DNA from 2 places in the Pseudonocardia sp. CA-142604 genome. Region 1 is predicted to be linked to the other one. Evidence: predicted binding sites of a transcription regulator. Region 1 holds the regulator's gene; the other holds the start of a gene.

Evidence for each region. The regulator HspR, encoded in region 1, represses chaperone genes until heat shock. The targets are predictions, from matches to a motif close to ANNTTGAGTNNNNNNNACTCAANNT.
Region 2: the regulator HspR is predicted to act here: its motif matches at 7,271-7,295, upstream of lon (endopeptidase La).

What each region holds. Positions count from the first base shown of each region.
Region 1 is NZ_CP192045.1:9,724,675-9,735,111, forward strand. It holds gene ACQPZQ_RS44465 (cupin domain-containing protein) at 1-61, opposite strand, end outside; gene clpB (ATP-dependent chaperone ClpB) at 239-2,851, opposite strand; gene ACQPZQ_RS44475 (AAA family ATPase) at 2,977-4,245, shown strand; gene ACQPZQ_RS44480 (tetratricopeptide repeat protein) at 4,242-5,264, shown strand; gene ACQPZQ_RS44485 (globin domain-containing protein) at 5,451-6,623, shown strand; gene ACQPZQ_RS44490 (heat shock protein transcriptional repressor HspR) at 6,700-7,158, opposite strand; gene dnaJ (molecular chaperone DnaJ) at 7,155-8,360, opposite strand; gene grpE (nucleotide exchange factor GrpE) at 8,380-9,054, opposite strand; gene dnaK (molecular chaperone DnaK) at 9,051-10,437, opposite strand, start outside.
Region 2 is NZ_CP192045.1:669,118-679,554, forward strand. It holds gene ACQPZQ_RS03210 (acyl-CoA desaturase) at 1-778, opposite strand, end outside; gene ACQPZQ_RS03215 (cold-shock protein) at 1,079-1,282, shown strand; gene ACQPZQ_RS03220 (NAD-dependent epimerase/dehydratase family protein) at 1,524-2,432, opposite strand; gene ACQPZQ_RS03225 (bifunctional DNA primase/polymerase) at 2,708-3,226, shown strand; gene ACQPZQ_RS03230 (DUF445 domain-containing protein) at 3,596-4,810, shown strand; gene ACQPZQ_RS03235 (helix-turn-helix domain-containing protein) at 5,137-5,487, shown strand; gene ACQPZQ_RS03240 (hypothetical protein) at 5,503-6,264, shown strand; gene ACQPZQ_RS03245 (DUF2516 family protein) at 6,353-6,655, shown strand; gene ACQPZQ_RS03250 (YbaK/EbsC family protein) at 6,652-7,218, shown strand; gene lon (endopeptidase La) at 7,367-9,712, shown strand; gene purU (formyltetrahydrofolate deformylase) at 9,788-10,437, opposite strand, start outside.

The DNA of each region.
Region 1 (10,437 bases):
CGCTCGCAAGCGTGATGCCCTTGGGCAGCGGGCCGAGCACGATCTCCTCGCCGGCGGTCATGTCCCCTCCTGGTCGTGATCTCGGTGTCTGCGTCCATTCGATGTCACAGCAGATCCGTACCGCGCGCAAGGCACGAGCCCACGATGGCGAGATCTCGGGGGCACCACGGCGGGAAGGGTGCTGGTCCGGCCCACATGTGACCGACCCGGCACCCTCCCCGTTCGTCAGGCGACTGGATCAGATCGTTGCGGGCATCGCCCGGCCGACGATCAGACCACCCATGCCACCGCTCGCCATGGGGTCGAGGTCGACGCGCACGGTGTCGCCCTCGCGGATGTCGCCGGACAGCAACTCCTTCGCGAGCGCGTCGCCGATCGCCGACTGCACGAGCCGCCGCAGCGGCCGCGCCCCGTAGACGGGGTCGAAACCGTTCATGGCCAGCCACTCGCGGCCCGCATCGGAGACCTCCAGCGTGAGCCGCCGCTTCGCCAGCCGGCGACGCAGGACGTCGAGCTGGATGTCGACGATGTGCGTGAGCTCCTCCGTGGACAGCGCGTGGAACACCACGACGTCGTCGAGCCGGTTGAGGAACTCCGGCTTGAAGTGTCGCTGCACGATCGCCATCACGGCATCCTTGCGGCCCCGATCGTCGAGCGACGGGTCGGAGATCGCCTGCGTGCCCAGGTTGGACGTGAGCACGAGGATCGTGTTGCGGAAGTCGACCGTGCGGCCCTGGCCGTCGGTCAGGCGGCCGTCGTCGAGCACCTGGAGCAGCGTGTCGAAGACGTCCGGGTGCGCCTTCTCGACCTCGTCGAACAGCACCACCGTGTACGGACGGCGCCGCACGGCCTCCGTGAGCTGGCCACCCTGGTCATAGCCCACGTAGCCGGGCGGGGCACCGACGAGCCGGGCGACGCTGTGCTTCTCCGAGTACTCGCTCATGTCGATGCGGACCATCGCCCGCTCGTCGTCGAACAGGAACTCGGCGAGCGCCTTCGCCAGCTCGGTCTTGCCCACGCCGGTGGGGCCGAGGAACAGGAACGACCCGGTGGGCCGGTTCTCGTCGGCGATCCCCGCCCGCGCCCGGCGCACGGCGTCGGACACAGCGCGCACGGCCTCGGACTGCCCGACCACCCGCTTGCTGAGCTCGTCCTCCATGCGCAGCAGCTTGGCCGTCTCGCCCTCGAGCATGCGGCCCGCGGGGATACCGGTCCACGCGGAGACGACGTCGGCCACGTCGTCCGGGCCGACCTCCTCCTTCAGCATCACGTCGGCATCGGGGGCCGTGACGTCCGTGGCCTCCTCCAACCTCTTCTCCAGCGCCGGGATGCGCCCGTAGCGCAACTCAGCCGCCTTGCCGAGGTCGCCGTCGCGCTCGGCGCGCTCCGACTCTCCACGCAGCCCCTCGAGCTGCTCCTTCAGTTCGCGGACGCTCTCGATCGCGCCCTTCTCGTTCTGCCACCGGGCGGTGAGGGCGGACAGCTCCTCGCGCTTCTCCGCCAGCTCGGCACGCAGCGCGTCGAGCCGGTCGCGGGAGGCGGGGTCGTCCTCCTTCTCCAGCGCCATCTCCTCGATCTCCAGCCGACGCACGGCTCGCTCGACCGTGTCGATCTCCACGGGACGGGAGTCGATCTCCATGCGAAGTCGCGACGCAGCCTCGTCGACGAGGTCGATCGCCTTGTCGGGGAGGAACCGGGCGGTGATGTACCGGTCGGACAGCGTGGCAGCGGCCACCAGAGCGGCGTCGGTGATCCGGACGCCGTGGTGCACCTCGTAGCGCTCCTTGAGCCCGCGCAGGATGCCGATGGTGTCCTCGACGCTGGGCTCGCCCACCAGTACCTGCTGGAAACGGCGCTCCAGCGCAGGGTCCTTCTCGATGCGCTGCCGGTACTCGTCCAGCGTGGTGGCGCCGACCATCCGCAGCTCACCGCGGGCCAGCATCGGCTTGATCATGTTGCCGGCATCCATCGCGCCCTCGCCGGTGGCACCCGCACCGACGATCGTGTGGAGCTCGTCGATGAACGTGATGACCTGGCCCGCCGAGTCGGTGATCTCCTTCAGGACGGCCTTCAGCCGCTCCTCGAACTCACCGCGGTACTTCGCGCCGGCGACCATCGACCCGAGGTCGAGCGCCACGACACGCTTGCCGCGCAGCGACTCCGGGACGTCGCCCGCCACGATCCGCTGGGCGAGCCCCTCGACGATCGCCGTCTTGCCGACGCCGGGCTCACCGATGAGCACCGGGTTGTTCTTGGTGCGCCGCGACAGAACCTGCACGACGCGGCGGATCTCGGTGTCGCGCCCGATCACCGGGTCGAGCTCGCCCTTGCGGGCCCGCTCGGTGAGGTCGACGCCGTACTTCTCCAGGGCCTGGTAGGTGCCCTCGGGGTCGGGGCTCGTCACCCGCGAGCTGCCGCGGACCTTGCTGAACGCCTCGCGCAGCGCCTCCGGCGTGGCTCCGTGGCGGCGCAGCAGGTCGGCGACCTGGCTATGCGCCGATGCGAGCCCGAACAGCAGGTGCTCGGTGGAGACGTACTCGTCGCCCATCTCCGTGGCTAGTTGCTGGGCAGCGGTGATCGCCGCGATGGCATCGCGGGACAGCTGCGGGGCGCTCACCGTGGCACCTGCCGCCGAGGGCAGGCGGTTGCCGAGCTGCGCGAGCTCACCCCGCACGGCCGCCGGATCAGCACCCACCGCCGTGAGCAGCGGCACCGCGATCCCGTCACCCTGGGCGAGCAGAGCTCCCAACAGGTGCGTCGGGCCGACATCGGGGTTGCCGGCGAGCGCAGCAGCCTGCACGGCGGCCGAGATGGCCTGCTGCGCCTTGGTGGTGGGGTTGAAAGAGTCCATCCCCTGTACCTCCTGCATCGTCGCCTGGGCACCATCGTGCCCGTCGCTTGGAAGAACGTAAGGAAAGTTGAGTCTGTTCCGCTCAAGGCAAAGCCAGGCCCCTGTCTCGGCGATACTTCCGGCCGATGTCTGACGATGTTCTCCTGACCAGCCTGCTCACGGCGGTGACCACCGCCCCTGACGACGTTCCGCTCCGGCTGCATGTGGCCGGGCTGCTGGCCGAAAGAGGCCGGAGCACGGAGGCCCTGCAGCACTGCATCCAGGTGCTGGCCCGCGACGCGTCCAACACCGACGCAATGGGCCTCCTGCAACGTCTGACCAGCGGGCTCACAGCGCCCCCCGCCCCGGAGGTGGCCGCCGCGCCCGCGCCTGCCGAGCCGGCTCCCGCAGCGCCGCCGGCTCCCGACAGAACGGGGCAGCACCGGCTGCAAGGCTACGACTGGACGCACGCCGAGGAGGAGGTCGCCGGCACCCCGGAGCCGGTGCTCGCCCACGGCGAGTCGTCACCGGTCGTCGAGGACATCGAGCAGCCCGGCATCCGGCTGGCCGACGTGGGCGGCATGGAGGACGTCAAGCAGCGCCTGGAGCTCGCCTTCCTCGGACCCATGCGCAACCCGGAGCTCGCCAAGGCCTTCGGCAAGACCCTCACGGGCGGCCTGCTCCTGTATGGACCTCCCGGCTGCGGAAAGACGTTCATCGCCCGTGCTGTCGCGGGCGAGCTCGGGGCGAACTTCTTCACCGTCGGCGTCTCCGACGTCCTCGATATGTACACCGGTCAGAGCGAGCGCAACATGGCCCGGATCTTCGCCGAGGCCCGGCGCCGCGCTCCGTGCGTGCTGTTCTTCGACGAGCTCGACGCCCTCGGCCAGAAGCGCTCGCAACTCAGCCACGCCAACAGCATGCGTAACACGGTCAACCAGATGCTGAGCGAGATGGACTCCCTGGGCGGGAACAACGACGGCGTCTTCACCCTCGGTGCCACCAACCACCCGTGGGACGTCGACAGCGCCCTGCGCCGCCCCGGCCGGTTCGACCGCATGGTGCTCGTCCTGCCGCCGGACGCCCCGGCGCGCGCCGCGATCCTGCGCTACCACCTGCGCGACCGCCCGGTGGCCGAGGTCGACCTCGACCGGATCGTCCGGCTCACCGAACACTTCTCCGGGGCCGACGTCGCGCACGTCTGCACCACGGCAGCCGAGCGGGCCCTCGCCCTGTCGATGCAGATCGGCCGGCTGCACGCGCTGACCACGAAGGACCTGGAGGCGGCCGTGAAGGAGGTCCGGCCGAGCACCGGAGCGTGGTTCGCCACGGCCCGCAACGTCGTCGCGTTCTCCAACTCCGACGGCGACTACGACGACCTCTCGGCCTACCTACGGAAGCACAAGAAGCTGTGACGACCGCGTTCCACCGCGTGGAACAGCTGCGCCTCCTCGGCCGGCTCGACGACGCCGAACGGGCCGCGCGCGAGGCGCTCGCCGCCTCCCCGAACGATCCCGGGCTGCTCCTGGGGCTGGCGGCCGTGCTGTACGAGTCCGGGCAGCTCGTCGACGGGCTGGCCGCGGCCGAAGCAGCGTCGGCCGCCGCTCCGGAGTTCGACCGGCCGCACGTGCTGCGGGCCGCGCTCCTCTCCGGACTCGGCAGGCACGACGAGGCCGTCGAGGCCGCGTATCGGGCCGTGACACTCGCCCCGGAGGAGACCCCGGGCGCCACGATGTACGCCGAGGTGCTGAAGCGGGCCGGGCGCCTGCCCGAGGCAGCACAGGCCGCCGGGCGGGTCGTGGAGCTCGCTCCGAACTCCCCGGCGTCGCATTTCCTGCTCGCCGACGTCACCAGCGATCTCGGGGACAAGGAGACGGCCCGCCAGGCCTACGAGGAGGTGCTCCGGCTCGATCCGCAGCATGCCGTGGCCAGGCACGACCTGGCCGTCCTCGACGCCAGAGGGCACCGCCCCGCGCAGGCTCTGCGCGGGCTCATCGACGCCGGCATGCTCGCGCCGGGGATGCCCAAGGTCATGCAGACCATCACTGCGGTGCTCTGGCAGTTGTCCTGGCGGCTGCGGATGCTGCTCGCGGTGGCCACCGTGGCCGTGATCGTCTCCAGCGGAGAGGATCCGCTCGACTCGACGTGGTCGGGCCGCATCGCCGCAGCCGTGACCTTGGTGATCGCGGGCGGACTGACGTGGTGGACCGTCCGATACCTCCCCAAGCAGACCAGGCCCGTGGTCCGTGCGGCGCTGCAGGGGGACGGGCCGCTGCGCCTCACGTACGCCGCCGTCGCCGCGTGCGTGCTGCTCCTCGTCGTCGTCCTGATCACCGGGGTCGGGGTGTTCGCTGCGCTGGTGTGGCTGGTGCTGGGCCTGCTGGGTGGCCTGGCGATCGTCGTGAGAACGGTGCGCCGCTTGCGCCACGGCTGACCCCGCGCCTGCCTGCGGACCGCCGGTTCGCCGAACGGTCGGCGGTGGGGACGAGGCATTTCTGCCACCACACGATCTGGTCCAGGCACGGAGGGTCTCCAAGGCGCTCTCGGAGCGTTAGGCTGCCCCGGCCAGGGACGCCCCTCCCTCGCCCCCCGATCATCGAGCAGGAAGAGTCGGCCATCCATGACCGCTGAACAGTTGCTCGCTGCCGACCTCCCCAGCGTCGGCGCGCCCCGCAGCGAGCAGTCCGGAATGGTCGAGCTGATCCGTTCCAGCTTCGCGGTGGTCGAGCCGCACATGGACGACCTCGGGCGGTACTTCTACGCCACGCTGTTCCAGATCGCCCCGCAGACCCGCGACCTCTTCCCGGTCAACATGGAGGTGCAGCGCAGCCGCCTGCTGCGGGCGCTCGTGCACGTCGTCCAGATGGTCGACCAGCCCGACGACCTCACGCCCTTCCTCGAGCAGCTCGGACGCGACCACCGCAAGTTCGGGGTGCTCGCCCAGCACTACGACGCGGTCGGGGCGTCGCTGCTCGGCACCATCAGCCACCACTCCGGCGCTGCATGGACGCCGGAGGTCCAGAAGGCCTGGTCCGAGGCCTACGCGATCGTCGCCGCCGCCATGATCAGTGCCGCACAGGCCGACCGCGGCCCCGCGTCCTGGCTCGGGCGGGTGGTGGACCACCGACGCGTCGGATGGGACCTCGCGGTGATCACGGTGCAGACCAGCGAGGCGATCCCGTACCGGGCGGGCCAGTACCTGAGTGTGGAGACGCCCCAGCGGCCACGCCTGTGGCGCTACCTGTCCCCGGCCAACGCCCCGAGGAGCGACGGCACCCTGGAGTTCCACGTCCGCGCCGTCGACGGCGGGTGGGTGAGCCGGGCGATCGTCGCCCACTCCCGGATCGGCGACACCTGGCGGATCGGGCCGCCGATGGGCCGCATGCACGTCGAAGCCGGCACGGGACGCGAGCTTCTGATGGTCACCGGCGGCACCGGCATGGCTCCGATCAAGGCCCTCCTCGAGGACCTGGCCACGCGCGAGGAGCAGCCCCGCACCCAGGTGTTCGTGGGCGGCCGCACCTGGGACGACCTGTACGACTTCCCCAGCCTGCGGCGGCTCTCCTACAGCAACACCTGGCTCGACATCATCCCCGTCGTCGAGAAGGACGAGGGCGGCTCGGGCGCCGAGCGGGGCACCCTGGCCGACGTCGTCACGCGCTACGGGGCGTGGGCCGACCACGACGTGCTGGTCTGTGGGTCACCGGCCATGATCCGCTCCACGGTGTCGCGAATGCTGGTGGCGGGCACACCGCTCGACCGCATCCGGTACGACCCGTTCACGATGGACTGACCAAGCCACCACGCACACGTCTTGGCCACCGCGCACACGTCAGGACGTCTGTGCGGTGGCCAAGAGGTACGTGCGGTCAGCTCTGCTTCTCTTCGCGGCGCGGTTTCGGCCGCCACACCACCAAGGCCTGGCGTCGGTCCACCGGCACCAGGTCCCGCCGGTACGAGGCGTGCACGCTCGCTGCCGCCTGCTCCGCCGCGGCGTGGGCGGCCATCAGCTCGTGTGTCAGCTCGTCCAGCCGGGCGCGCAGCTCGTCGACGAGCTGCTCCAGCTCGATGATCCGCTTGATGCCCGCGAGGTTCACGCCCTCCTCCTGGGAGAGCCGCTGGACCTCGCGGAGCAGGGCGATGTCACGAACGGAGTAGCGCCGCCCGCCGCCAGGCGACCGACCGGGGCTCACGAGTCCCAGCCGGTCGTAGCTGCGCAGCGTCTGGGCGTGCAGCCCGGCCAGCTCCGCCGCCACCGAGATGACGAAGATGGGGCTGTCCGGGTTGGCGCCCGGCGGTAGCGCCGGGCCGCCGGGGATGGTGCTCATGACCCGCCCCCGAGCAGATCTGCGCGCGGGTCGAACGACTTGGTGGCCTCGGCGTAAGCCTGCAACGCCTCGGTGGCACCGTCGTCGAGCGAGCTCGGCACGGCCACCTCGACCGTGACGAGCAGGTCACCGGTCTTTCCGCTCTTCCGCTTCACACCTCGCCCGCGGACCCGGAACGTGCGCCCGCTCGAGGTGCCCGGGGGAATCCTGAGCGACACGGTGGAGTCCAGTGTGGGCACGGTCAGCGTGCTGCCGAGCGCCACCTCGGGGTAGGTGACCGGCACCGTCAGCGTCAGGTCGTCGTTGTTGCGCTCCGACCGTCCGAAGAGCCGGTGGGGGCTGACGTGCACCTTCACGTACAGGTCACCGGCCGGTGCACCACCCCGGCCCGGCTCGCCCTGCCCCTTGAGCCGGATCTGCTGCCCGTCGGCCACACCGGCCGGAACCCGGACGGTGAGCAGGCGGGTGCGGGTGCTGACGCCGTCGCCCCCGCACTCGGGGCACGGGTCGTCGATGATCCGGCCGGTGCCGCGGCAGTCGCGGCACGGCTCGGAGAACGCGAACGCGCCCTGGCTGCGGCTGACCAGGCCGACGCCACCACAGGTGGGGCACTGCCGCGGCGTGCTGCCCGGCCGGGCACCAGTGCCGCCGCACCGCTCACACCGGCCCGGCGACGACAGCCGCAGCTGCACCTCCGCACCGCGGACGGCGTCGATGAAGTCGATACGCAGCTCGCTCTCGACGTCGGCACCACGCTGCGCCCGAGGGCCCGTGGTGGTGGTGCCGGCCCCGCCGCGGTTTCCGAAGATCCCACCGAGGATGTCGCCGAGCCCGCCTGCCCCGCCCGCGCCGGGTGACCCGGCACCGGCCCGGCCGAACAGGTCGTTCAGGTCGAAGCCCTGGCCTGCCGCGCCGCCGCCGAAGCCGCCGGGGAAGCCCCCGCCGGCTCCGTAGCCGCCGCCACCGGCGAAGAGCGCACGCGTCTCGTCGTACTCACGGCGCTTCTTCTCGTCGGACAGCACCCCGTACGCCTCGGACACGGTCTTGAACCGCGCCTCGGCGTTGGCGTCACCCGGATTGGCGTCCGGGTGGAGCTCACGCGCAAGCTTCCGGTACGCCTTCTTGATGTCGTCCGCGGACGCGCCGGAGGTGACGCCCAGCTCGCGGTAGAAGTCCTTCTCGATCCAGTCGCGCTGGGTCACTCCGCCTCCTTCGCGTCTTTCAGAGCCCCTCAGCGGGGCCGGGTTCAGTTGTGGTGGTCAGCGGAGGCTGGGTGGTGCCGTCGTCAGGGCGGTCGGTGACCGCCACCATCGCGGGCCGCAGTACGCGGTCGGCGATGCGGTAGCCGGGGCGGAGAACCGCCGAGACCACCGTGACCGTCGGTCCGCCGGACCCGCCCCCCTCGTGCTGCACGGCCTCGTGGACCGACGGGTCGAAGGGCTCGCCCTCCAGCCCGAACGGCTCCAGGCCGAACTTCTGCACGACGGCGACGAGCTTGTCGGCAACCGCCTTGAACGGACCGGTGAGATCGCCGTGCGCCTCGGCGCGGTCCAGGTCGTCGAGCACGGTGAGCAGTTCGGAGACGAACTGCACGCGCGCGCCGACGAGCACACTCTCGCGATCGCGGTCGACACGCCGCCGGTAGTTGGCGTACTCCGCGCTGACCCGCTGCAGGTCGGCGGTGCGCTCGGCAACCTGGGCGGCGAGCTCCGCGGCCGCGAGGACGTCGGCCGCGCTGTCCGGTGCCGGCGCCTCCGGGGCGGTCCCGGCCGACTCCTCGGCCGGGACGCGAACCTCACCGGTCGCCGGGTCGATCCGGCGCCGGTTCCGGACCACGACCCGCTCGCCCTCTGCGCCGTTCTCGCTGCGCTCGTTGCGGTGGTCGCGTTCGGTCACTTCTTGTCCTTGTCCTCGTCGACGATCTCGGCGTCCACGACGTCGTCGTCGGCGCTGTTGCTGCCCTGGGCCTGGCCGCCGTCGGCGCCCGGAGTGGCGGCACCATCGGCACCCGGCTGCTGGTACAGCGCGGCGCCCATCTTCTGGGACTCGGTGGCGAGCTTCTCCATCGACGACTTGATCGCGTCGGTGTCGGTGCCCTTCAGCGCGGCCTGCGCCTCACCGAGAGCGGCGTTGACGCTGTCCTTGACGTCGGACGGAAGCTTCTCGTCGTTCTCCTTGACGAACTTCTCCGTCTGGTAGACGAGCGACTCGGCCTGGTTGCGGACCTCGGCCTCCTCGCGGCGCTTCTTGTCCTCCTCGGCGTGCTGCTCGGCCTCGCGCATCATCCGGTCGATCTCGTCCTTGCCCAGGGCGGAACCACCGGTGATCGTCATGGCCTGGCTCTTGCCGGTGCCCAGGTCCTTCGCCGACACGTTGACGATGCCGTTGGCGTCGATGTCGAAGGACACCTCGATCTGCGGCACGCCACGCGGGGCCGGCGGGAGGCCCGTCAGCTCGAACATGCCGAGCTTCTTGTTGTAGGACGCGATCTCGCGCTCGCCCTGGAACACCTGGATCTGCACGGACGGCTGGTTGTCGTCGGCCGTCGTGAAGATCTCCGACCGCTTGGTGGGGATCGTGGTGTTGCGCTCGATGAGCTTGGTCATCACGCCACCCTTGGTCTCGATGCCCAGGGACAGCGGGGTGACGTCGAGCAGCAGGACGTCCTTGACCTCACCGCGCAGCACACCGGCCTGCAGGGCGGCGCCGACGGCGACGACCTCGTCCGGGTTGACGCCCTTGTTGGGCTCCTTGCCGCCGGTGAGCTCCTTCACCAGCTCGGTGACGGCCGGCATGCGGGTGGAACCACCCACGAGCACGACGTGGTCGATGTCGCCGACGGAGATGCCGGCGTCCTTCACGACCTGGTTGAACGGCGCACGGGTGCGGTCGAGCAGGTCGGAGGTGATGCGCTGGAACTCGGCCCGCGACAGAGTCTCGTCGAGGAACAGCGGGTTCTTGTCGGCGTCGACCGTGATGTAGGGCAGGTTGATCGTGGCCGTCGACTGGCTCGACAGCTCGATCTTGGCCTTCTCAGCGGCCTCACGCAGCCGCTGCATCGCCATCTTGTCCTTGGTCAGGTCGATGCCCTGGCTGTTCTTGAACTTGTCGACGAGCCAGGTGATGATCCGCTCGTCCCAGTCGTCGCCACCGAGGTGGTTGTCGCCGTTGGTGGCCTTCACCTCGACGACGCCCTCGCCGATCTCCAGCAGCGAGACGTCGAACGTGCCGCCACCCAGGTCGAAGACCAGGATGGTCTGCTCCTTCTCGCCCTTGTCG
Region 2 (10,437 bases), 870 kb from region 1:
GGTTGTGCCACGACTCGCCGAACGAGAGCACGGCGAGCCACCACACGTTCCCGGAGCGGTCACGTGCGGCGAACGGGCGGTCGCCCACCATGTGACAGATCGAGTTGATGGACCAGGTGACGTGGTGCAGCACCGCCACCCGCACGAGGCCGGCCCAGAAGAACGCGGTCAGGGCGCCCCACCACGACCAGCTGACCAGACCGCCGATGAGGGCAGGCAGGCCGAGGCTCGCCAGCGTCAGCACGATGAAGCTCCGGTCGACCGCCGCGATGTCACGGTCGGCCAGCAGGTCGGGCGCGAAGCGGCGTGCGTTGGTGCGGTCGCGGCCCAGCAGCCAGCCCATGTGGGAGTGCCAGAAGCCGCGGACGAGAGCCGCCGGACCGGTGCCGAACAGCCAGGGTGAGTGGGGGTCGCCGTCCTTGTCGGAGAAGGCGTGGTGGCGCCGATGGTCGGCCACCCAGCCGACGACGCTGCCCTGGAACGAGATGCTCCCCGCCACGGCGAGGGCGATCCGCAACGGTCGCTTCGCCTTGAAGGAACCGTGTGTGAAGTAGCGATGGAACCCGACAGTGACGCCCAGCCCGCTCAGGACGTAGAACGCCGCGGCGAGGCCTACGTCGAGCCAGCTGAGTCCCCAGCCCCAGGCCAGTGGGACCGCGGCGGCCACCGCCAGCAGCGGTATCACCATGAACGCGATGACGAGGGCCTGCTCGGTGTCGGACTTGCGGCCCTCGGTGAGGGCGGCGGCCGGCGGGCGTTCCTGCAGGACAGGGGGCATGTGGATCCTTCGCTTCGTCACAGGGCCGGGGAACAAAGGTCACGGTACGGCAACGGGCGGCTTTCGCTTTGGCCATGCGAACCAACCATCGGCCGAATCGACTTACACGCGCTCGCAGGCCCCCGTGATAGGTTCTGCCGCGGTTGCAGTCGTGTCTTCCTCGATCGTTGTGAAGCGTCCGTGGAGAGTGACGGTGGGCTTCACAGGCGATGCAGAGGTTTCAAGCGTTCGTCGGTGTTCCCGTGCAGCCCCCAGTCGGCACAGTGCCGGCAGGGTCCGCTTCACGTATGGAGAACAGGTATGCCGCAGGGCACCGTCAAGTGGTTCAACGCCGAGAAGGGCTTCGGCTTCATCGCGACCGACGACAACGGCCCGGACGTCTTCGTCCACTACTCGGCCATTCAGTCGGACGGCTTCCGCACCCTGGAGGAGAACCAGCGCGTCTCCTTCGAGGCGAGCCAGGGCGCCAAGGGCCCGCAGGCCGACACGGTCCGCCCCATCTGAGAGAGCCTCTCTCGGATCGCAGCTTCGATGCCGGCGCCCGTCATGGGCGCCGGCATCGGCGTCTCCAGTGTCGTGGAAACGGGGTTCCTTGCCCGGATCCGGTGTCCAGGCGGATGGATCGCAAGGCGGAGGAGGCGCCGATACCGCTGTTGTATCGGGGCCGACGACAACGCCGCGAGGCGCCGTCTGGGCGTCGGAGGCGGGTAAGACGACCTCGTTTCCTCGGCACTAGGTCGGTCGGTCAGCTGCCCCCGGCCCACGCTGCCGTGCGGGCCACACCCTCGTCCACACCGACCGGTGAGAAGCCCAGCGCCCGCGCGCCCGCGTCGTCCACCCGCACCGGCGGCAGGTGCCCGTAGACCTCGGAGCGGCGGGCGTACGTGTCGGCGTCCTCCCCGAGTGATGAGCCCGGCGGCAGCGTGCGCACCCGCGTGCCACCCACGTGGTCGGCGAAGGCGTGCAGGACGCGGCCGAACGTGGCCACCTCTCCGCTCAGCACGTACCGCTGGCCCGGCTCGCCCCGCTCCAGGGCGAGCAGGTGCCCGGCTGCCGCGTCCTCTGCGAGGACCCATCCCACGGCGGCGTCCACCACGGCCGGCACCTCGCCACGAGCGGCCGCGATGAACAGACCGTTGTAGGACAACGGCCCCCGCGGGCTCGGGCCGTAGATGCTCACCGGGTTGACGATGACCGCGCCCATGCCGCCTGCGGCGGCCGTCAGCACGAGCTCCTCGGCGGCGGCCTTGCTCACGGAATAGGGGTCGGTGAGGGCGTGCGCCCCCGTCGGGGACTCGGCCACCAGTCCCGAGGAGTCGATCACCGCCGCGCTGCTGCTGGTGTAGACCAAGCGCGCCACCCCGGCGTCCGTCGCGGCGGCCAGCACCGAGCGTGTGCCCTCGACGTTGGCCCTGCGGGTCGCCTCGGCCGAGCTCTCCACGGAGCCCGCGAGATGCAGCACCGCGTGGCAGCCGTGCACGGCGCGGCGCACCGCATCGGTGTCGGCCAGATCGCCCACCACGACGTCCACGCCATCGGGTAGGAGCTCCGCCGCCTTCGCCTGGTCTCGCACGAGCACGCGGACGTCGTGCCCCTCCCGCACGGCCAGCTCGACCAGTGCGCTCCCCAGATAGCCCGTCCCACCGGTGATCATCAGCACCGGAGCATCGTTCCAGCCGCTGGCCGACGATAACCGGCGACAAGCGACATACCTCCACACGGACCAGCCGTCGATCCCCCGACGCCTACCGGTCGCCCGCCGTTCACGAGGGCCGAACGGACTACGTCCGGAGGCGCTCCCGCTCGTCTCGGAGTCGGGCTCGGTCGCCGCTGCGGGCTCTGAAACGCGTGTCGGAGCCGTCATGCTCAGTGTTGAGCCTCACAGAGACACGCCAACCGGGCGGGCTCGCACACCATCGGAGGTCAAAGATGCCGGGCTGGGACAGCTACCGCGCGGTGTACGGCGCGGAGCTGCGTGCGGCGGCGCTCGAGTTCGTCGACCACGGGTGGCCCGTGGTGGAGGAGTCGGCCACGTCGCTCCTATTGATCACCGGCTCAACCCTCGATGTCATCGAGGTACCGGCGGCCTGTGGGCGCCAGGTCTGCGCACAGCTGCGCGCCGCGGGAGCGGTCGTGCCGGTCGCGGCCACGCCCACCGGGTCGTGGTGGTTCCCGGTCGCCACCGGTGGCGCGCTCACGGATGAGCTGAGCGAGACCGCCGGCGTCGCCCTCCACACCGCTGGTGCCGCGGTGCTGGCTCCGCCGTCCCAGGTGCCCGACGGCTGGGTGCACTGGCGGGTCGCGCCCGCGCTCACCGGCTACCGGGTGCCGTCGCCGGGCCTGATCGTGCATGCCGCCGCCGATGCCGTTCGGTGGCGGGCCGACCGTGAGTTGCACCCGGGCGCCCAGCGGCCCGCCGGTGCGATGGCGGTCGGACTGCGGTTCTGACGGACCGCGCAGCCGGCACCCGGCTCACCTCCCGCTGACGCGGCTCGTCGCGCCGCGCCGGGGGGACCCGGGCTCGCCGGTGGTGTGGCGCCCGAGGGGGGCTAGTCCCAGGGGGGATCCCTCGCCGTGCGGCCGCACCACGAACGTGGCCGGGGTCGGTGGAACACCATCGACCCCGGCCAGACCCAGTTCCGGACAACGAGACTGCGGTCGGGCAGGCAGTATGGGTTCGTGCAGATCTCGGAGAGCCCCGGATCGGAAGCGCCGGAGGCGAAGCGCCCCGCGGGCTCGTTCCCGCGACCTGTCGTCGAGGTCGGCCTGGGTTTCGGCCGGATCGACGCCGCCACCCGCGCGCGTGACCTGCGGCGGATGAAGCGCTTCGCCACCGGACTGCTGCTGCTCGCCACGGTCATCTTCCTGGTGTCCCGTTGGTGGGAGGTCAATGACGGGCCGGCGTGGATCGGGTATGTCCGCGCCACGGCCGAGGCAGGGATGGTGGGCGCGCTCGCCGACTGGTTCGCCGTCACCGCGCTCTTCCGGCGCCCACTGGGGCTGCCGATCCCGCACACCGCGATCATCCCGACGAAGAAGGACATGATCGGCGACAGCCTCGGCGACTTCGTCGGGGAGAACTTCCTGTCCGAGGACGTGGTGCGCGACAAGCTCGCCCGCGTCCAGGTGTCGCAGCGGGTCGGTGCGTGGATCGGCCAGGAGGCCAACGCCTCCCGCATCACCGCCGAGCTCGCCACGGCCGCCCGTGGTGTCGTCACCGTGCTGCGCGACGAGGACGTGCAGGAGGTGATCGAGCAGATCCTCGTGCCGAAGCTCCTGGAACGCCCGATCGGGCCGCCGCTCGGCACGGTGCTGGAGGGCGTTCTGGCCGACGGGTCGCACCTGCGCCTGGTCGATCTGGTGTGCGACCGCGCATACGACTGGGTCACGGCCAACCACGACATGGTCCTGCGGGTCGTGCACGAGAGGGCGCCGTCGTGGTCGCCCAGGTTCGTCGACGACCTCATCGCCGACCGGGTGTACCTCGAGGTGCAGAACTTCGCGTGGAACGTGAAGACCGACCCCGAGCACCCGTTACGCAAGGCGGTCGACCGCTTTCTCGTCGAGTTCGCCACCGACCTGCAGCGCGACCCGGAGACGATCGAGCGCGCCGAGCGGATCAAGTTCCAGATCATCGGGCACCCGGACGTGCAGAAGTTCATCGGCCAGGCCTGGAGCACGGTCAAGGTGATGATCCTCGACGCCGCCGCCGATCCATCGAGCGCGCTGCGCAACCGGGTACGCGACGGGTTCATCGCACTCGGCACGCGTCTCAGCAACGACACGGAGCTCCGCGACAAGGTCGACGGCTGGCTGGCCGACGCGGCCGGCTACGTCGTGCGGCACTACCGGGCGGAGATCACCACGCTGATCACCGACACCGTCGAACGTTGGGACGCAGAGGAGACCTCGCGCAAGGTGGAACTGCAGGTGGGGCGTGACCTGCAGTTCATCCGCATCAACGGCACGGTCGTCGGTGCGCTCGCCGGGCTCGTCATCTACACGGTCGGTCAGCTGGCGTTCGGCTCGTAGCGCTGGTGGCTCTCCGCAATTGTCAGATCGCACACAGCGATCTCCCGTCGTATAGGTGCAGTATTTAGCAAGCACACCTAATTCGGCCTGCGGTGAGTCCGCGCTGCTCGAACCGGTGACGAAGGCCACGCAACGTGCAAGCTCTGTGCTTGCAACAGCTAGCGTTCGTGGGTAAAGTCGCTTGCGCGAACGGGAGGTGATCGGACGTGCCAGTACCGAGGGCCCCAAGACAGGACGGGCCCGGGGAGCGCGTCGGACACGCGGTCGAGCATGTCGGCCAGGTCGTCGAGCAGGCGGGCCAGGCCGTCGGCCAGGCCGTCGACGACATCGGCGGCTACATCCGCAGTCAACGGGAGAGCGCTCAGGTGTCGCTGCGTCAGCTGGCTCGCACTGCCGGCGTCAGCAACCCCTACCTCAGCCAGATCGAGCGGGGGCTGCGCAAGCCGTCGGCCGAGATCCTGCAGCAGATCGCGAAGGGTCTGCGGATCTCCGCGGAGGCCCTGTACGTGAAGGCCGGGATTCTCGACGAAAGGCCGGCGAGCGACGTCACCGACGCCGTGCTCGCTGATCCGACCCTGACGGAGCGCCAGAAGCAGGTGCTCCTCGAGATCTACCAATCCTTCCGGCAGGAGGGCGGCAAGCACGTCGCCCCCGGCCACACCACCGAACCATCCTGACGAGGAGTGATCATCATGCCCGTGTCACTACCTACCGCCGCGGACGTCCGTAAGGCCCGTGAGCAGGCCACCAAGAGCGCCGCCGAGCGTGCCGAGGTCGCCCGCACCCCGCTGTTCGCCGTCCTGGGCGCAGGCGAGATCGCCGTCGCCGCTGTGTCCAAGGCCGCCGAGGCTGCTCGTGCCCGCGCCATGGTGGCCCGCACGCGTGCCACGGCTCAGGCCGAGGACGTGCAGCACCGCGTCGCCGAGCTGCCGCAGCGCCTGTCCTCCGAGGAGCTGCGCAAGACCGTCGCCGAGCTGCGTGCGCAGGCCGAGCAGGCCTACGCAGGATTCGCGGAGCGCGGTGAGAAGACCTGGGGACGCATCCGCAAGCAGCCCCAGGTGGAGCAGGCACTCGCGACGTTCGGCTCCTACACGGAGAAGCTCGACGCTCGTGTCGACGGCCTGGTCGACGACGCCCACGATGCCGCCACCAAGGCCCTGGCCACGGTGACCACCCAGACCCGGTCCACCGGCGAGCGGGTGGCCCGCGCCAGCAAGCGCATCAGCGGGCGCACCGCCGACAAGGTCACCGACGTCAGCGCTGATGCGTCGAAGGCCGTGACCAAGGCCGGTGCCGAGACGGCCGGTGCGATCAACGAGGCCGGCGACGAGCTGGCCCACGACGCCCGCAGTGCCACCCGCAGGGCCGCCAACCGCACGGCTCCCAAGGACGCCACCCGCCGCCCGGCCACCCGCCGGACCGGCACGACGAACGGCACGGGTCCGAAGAGCTGACCCGATCCGCACAGCGCCCCCGAGGTTCTCCTGCTCCTCGGGGGCGCTGTGTCGTGGTCGTCCAGGGTAGGCTGCCCGTGTGAGCCTGCTGTACGACCTCGATGACTGGGTGCTGTGGGCGCTGTGGCTGCTGGCCATCCCCGTGGGTGCCTACGCCTTCATTCACGCCTTGATGCAGCGTGCCGACGCGTTCACCGCGGCCGACAAGCTCACCAAGCCGGCCTGGCTCGGGATCACCGGTGCCAGTGTGCTGGTGTTGGTCGTGTTCCAGGGAGGTCCGCGCAGCAGCGGCACCCTGTTCTGGTTGGCGGCTCTAGTAGCCGTGCTCGTCTACATCGTCGACGTCAAGCCCGCGGTGGTGGGCGTGCAGGGCGGCGGTAATCGCTGGTGAGTGCCTGGTCCGTCCTCGGCTCGCTGGAGGCGGTCCCCGCGCTCGACCGTCCCGATCTGCTGGGTGAGCCCGTAGCCCATGCCCTCAAGCTGCTCGATCCTGCCGACGCCGCGCTGGTCGGTGTCGCGGAGATCGACCCGGGGCTGGCCGACACAGCGGCATTCTGCGAGGCCTACGGGTCCCCGCTCGACGGTTCGGCCAACTGCGTGGTCGTGGCCGGTCGGCGCGGCGAGGAGACGCGCTACGCGGCCTGCCTGGTGCTCGCCACCACGCGTGCCGACGTCAACGGGCTGGTCCGCAAGCGGCTGAACGCCCGCAAGGCCTCGTTCGCGCCGATGGACGACGCCGTCGCGCGCAGTTGCATGGAGTACGGCGGGATCACGCCGATCGGCCTGCCCGAGGACTGGCCGGTGCTCGTCGACGCAGCGGTGGCAGCGGCCCCTGCCGTCGTGATCGGGAGCGGCGTGCGGCACTCGAAGCTAGCCCTTCCCGGAGAGCTGACGACCCGTCTGCAAAATGCAGAAGTACTGGAAGCCCTGGGAAAACGCACTACGGAGCCGTAGAGCTGCCGGGCGGGGGGTTGCGACCGCTCTACGGCTCCATAGTGCGTCGGGTGGGTTGAGCGGAAGCGGCTCAAGCTTCCTGTGTTCGCTGCTGGCGGACTTACTTGAGAGCTGGAATTCGTTCAACGGTGTAAGCGTTGACTGGGGCATGACAGAGACGCTGAAGCTGCCGGTGCTTCCGCTCGCCGACTCGGTGGTGCTGCCCGGCATGGTGGTTCCCGTCCGGCTCGACGAGCCGGATGTGCAGGCGGCGGTCGATGCAGCGAACAGCGTCGATCGCAAGGTCCTGATCGTTCCGCGCCTCGACGGTAAGTACGCCGCAGTGGGCACGATCGCCGTCCTCGAGCAGGTCGGCAGGCTCCCCAGCGGGGAGCGCGCGGCCGTGGTGCGCGGTGAAGGCCGCGCGCAGATCGGGTCCGGTGTCACCGGCCCCGGTGCCGCGCTGTGGGTGGAGGCGACTCCGATCCCCGACCCGCCCGTCACGGGCAAGGCGACCGAGCTCGCCAAGGAGTACAAGGCCCTCGTCATCGGGATCCTGCAGCAGCGGGGTGCCTGGCAGGTCATCGACTCGGTGCAGCAGATCACCGACCCCGGCCAGCTCGCCGACACGGCAGGCTGGGCGTCCTACCTCGACCTGGACCACAAGTCCCAGCTGCTCGCCGAGACCGATCCGGTCAAGCGGCTGGAGCTGCTGATCGAGTGGACGCGCGAGCACGTCGCCGAGCAGGAGGTCTCCGAGAAGATCGCCAACGACGTCCGCGAGGGCATGGAGAAGACCCAGCGCGAGTTCCTGCTGCGCCAGCAGCTGGCCGCGATCCGCAAGGAGCTGGGTGACGACGAGCCCGAGGGCGCCGACGACTACCGCACGCGGGTCGAGAACGCCGCCCTGCCGGAGCACGTGCGCAAGGCCGCGCTCACCGAGGTGGGCAAGCTGGAGCGCGCGTCGGACCAGAGCCCGGAGTCGGGCTGGATCCGTACCTGGCTGGACACCGTCCTCGACATCCCGTGGACGACGACCACCGAGGACACCGACGACCTCGTGGCCGCCAGGGCGATCCTCGACGCCGACCACGCCGGCCTCGACGACGTCAAGGAGCGGCTGATCGAGTTCCTGGCCGTCCGGGCTCGGCGCAACCGCCGTGGCCTCGACAAGGTCGGCGGCCGCGGGTCCGGTGCCGTTCTGTCGCTGGTCGGCCCGCCCGGTGTCGGTAAGACGTCGCTGGGTGAGTCGGTCGCGCGGGCCCTGGGCCGCAAGTTCGTCCGCGTCGCCCTGGGCGGTGTGCGGGACGAGGCCGAGATCCGCGGGCACCGGCGTACCTACGTCGGCGCGCTTCCCGGCCGGATCGTGCGGGCCATCCGCGAGGCGGGCTCGATGAACCCGGTCGTGCTGCTCGACGAGATCGACAAGGTCGGCAGCGACTTCCGGGGCGACCCGACCGCGGCGCTGCTCGAGGTGCTCGACCCTGCGCAGAACCACACGTTCCGCGACCACTACCTCGAGGTCGACCTCGACCTGTCGGACGTGCTGTTCCTCGCCACGGCCAACGTGTTCGAGGCCATCCCCGGCCCGCTGGCCGACCGGATGGAGATCGTGACGCTCGACGGCTACACCGAGGCGGAGAAGGTCGCCATCGCGCGCGACCACCTGCTGCCGCGCCAGGTCGAGAAGGCGGGCCTGGAGCCGTCCGACGTCGAGTTCTCCGAGGTCGCACTCGGCATGATCGCCGCCGAGTACACGCGCGAGGCGGGTGTGCGGCAGCTGGAGCGTGGCCTGGCGAAGGTCCTGCGGAAGGTCGCCGTGCAGATCGACGCCCGTGCCGATGCGCGCTCCGCTGACGCTCCGCACGGGGAAGACGTCGAGCGGCCCGTTCACATCGACGCGGACGCGCTGGTGGGCTACCTCGGCCGGCCGAAGTTCACGCCGGAGACGGCGGAGCGGACGTCCGTGCCTGGTGTCGCCACCGGGCTCGCGGTCACCGGTGCCGGTGGGGACGTGCTGTTCATCGAGGCCACCTCGATGGAGGGCGAGCCTGGTCTGACCCTGACCGGCCAGCTGGGTGACGTCATGAAGGAGTCGGTGTCGATCGCGCTGAGCTACCTGCGCTCCCGCGGCCTGGCCGGCGACCTGGCGTCGCGCAAGCTGCACGTCCACGTGCCGGCGGGCGCCGTGCCGAAGGACGGGCCGAGCGCCGGCATCACGATGACCACGGCCCTCGCGTCGCTCGCCAGCGGGCGACCGGTGAAGTCGAACGTCGGGATGACGGGTGAGGTCACGCTGCAGGGCAAGGTCCTGCCGATCGGCGGGGTCAAGCAGAAGCTGCTGGCCGCGCACCGGGCCGGGCTGACCGACGTGATCATCCCGAAGCGCAACGAGCCCGACCTCGACGATCTGCCGGAGTCGGTGCGCGGTGAGCTGCGGGTGCACCCGGTGGCAGACGTCGCCGAGGTCCTGAAGCTGGCTCTCGAGCCGGTTCAGGTGGCTACCGCCGCCTGATTCCCTACCCCCAACGAACGGCGCTCTCGTCCGATACTCACGGACGGGAGCGCCGTTCGTGCGTTCAGGGCGTCGTCAGCGGAAGACCACCGTCTTGTTGCCGTGCACCAGCACCCGGTCCTCCAGGTGCCACCGCAGGCCGCGGGCCAGTACGAGCCGCTCGATGTCACGGCCGCGGCGCACCATGTCGCTCGCGGTGTCGCTGTGGTCCACCCGGATCACGTCCTGCTCGATGATCGGGCCGGCGTCCAGGTCGGGCGTGACGTAGTGACACGTGGCGCCGATCAGCTTCACCCCGCGTGCGTACGCCTGGTGGTAGGGCCGGGCGCCGACGAACGAGGGCAGGAAGCTGTGGTGGATGTTCAGCGCCCGCCCGGCCCACGCCCGGCAGACCTGTGCCGGAAGGATCTGCATGAAGCGGGCGAGCACGATCGCGTCGGGGTCGTAGCCCTCGACGAGCCCGCTCAGCTCGTCGAACGCCTTCTCCTTCTCCACCGCGTACCGCACGTTGCCCGGCGGTGGAAACTCGACGTGGTGGAACGGCACGCCGTGCGCGCGCACGATCCCGCCCAGCTCGTCGTGGTTGCCGATCACGGCGTCGAGCTGCACCGGCAGCTCACCGGCCGCGACGCGGCCCAGCAGGTCGTGCAGGCAGTGCGGTTCCTTGGTCACCAGGAGCACGGCACGCTTGGGCACCGCGGTGTCGGTGACCGTCCAGTCGGTCT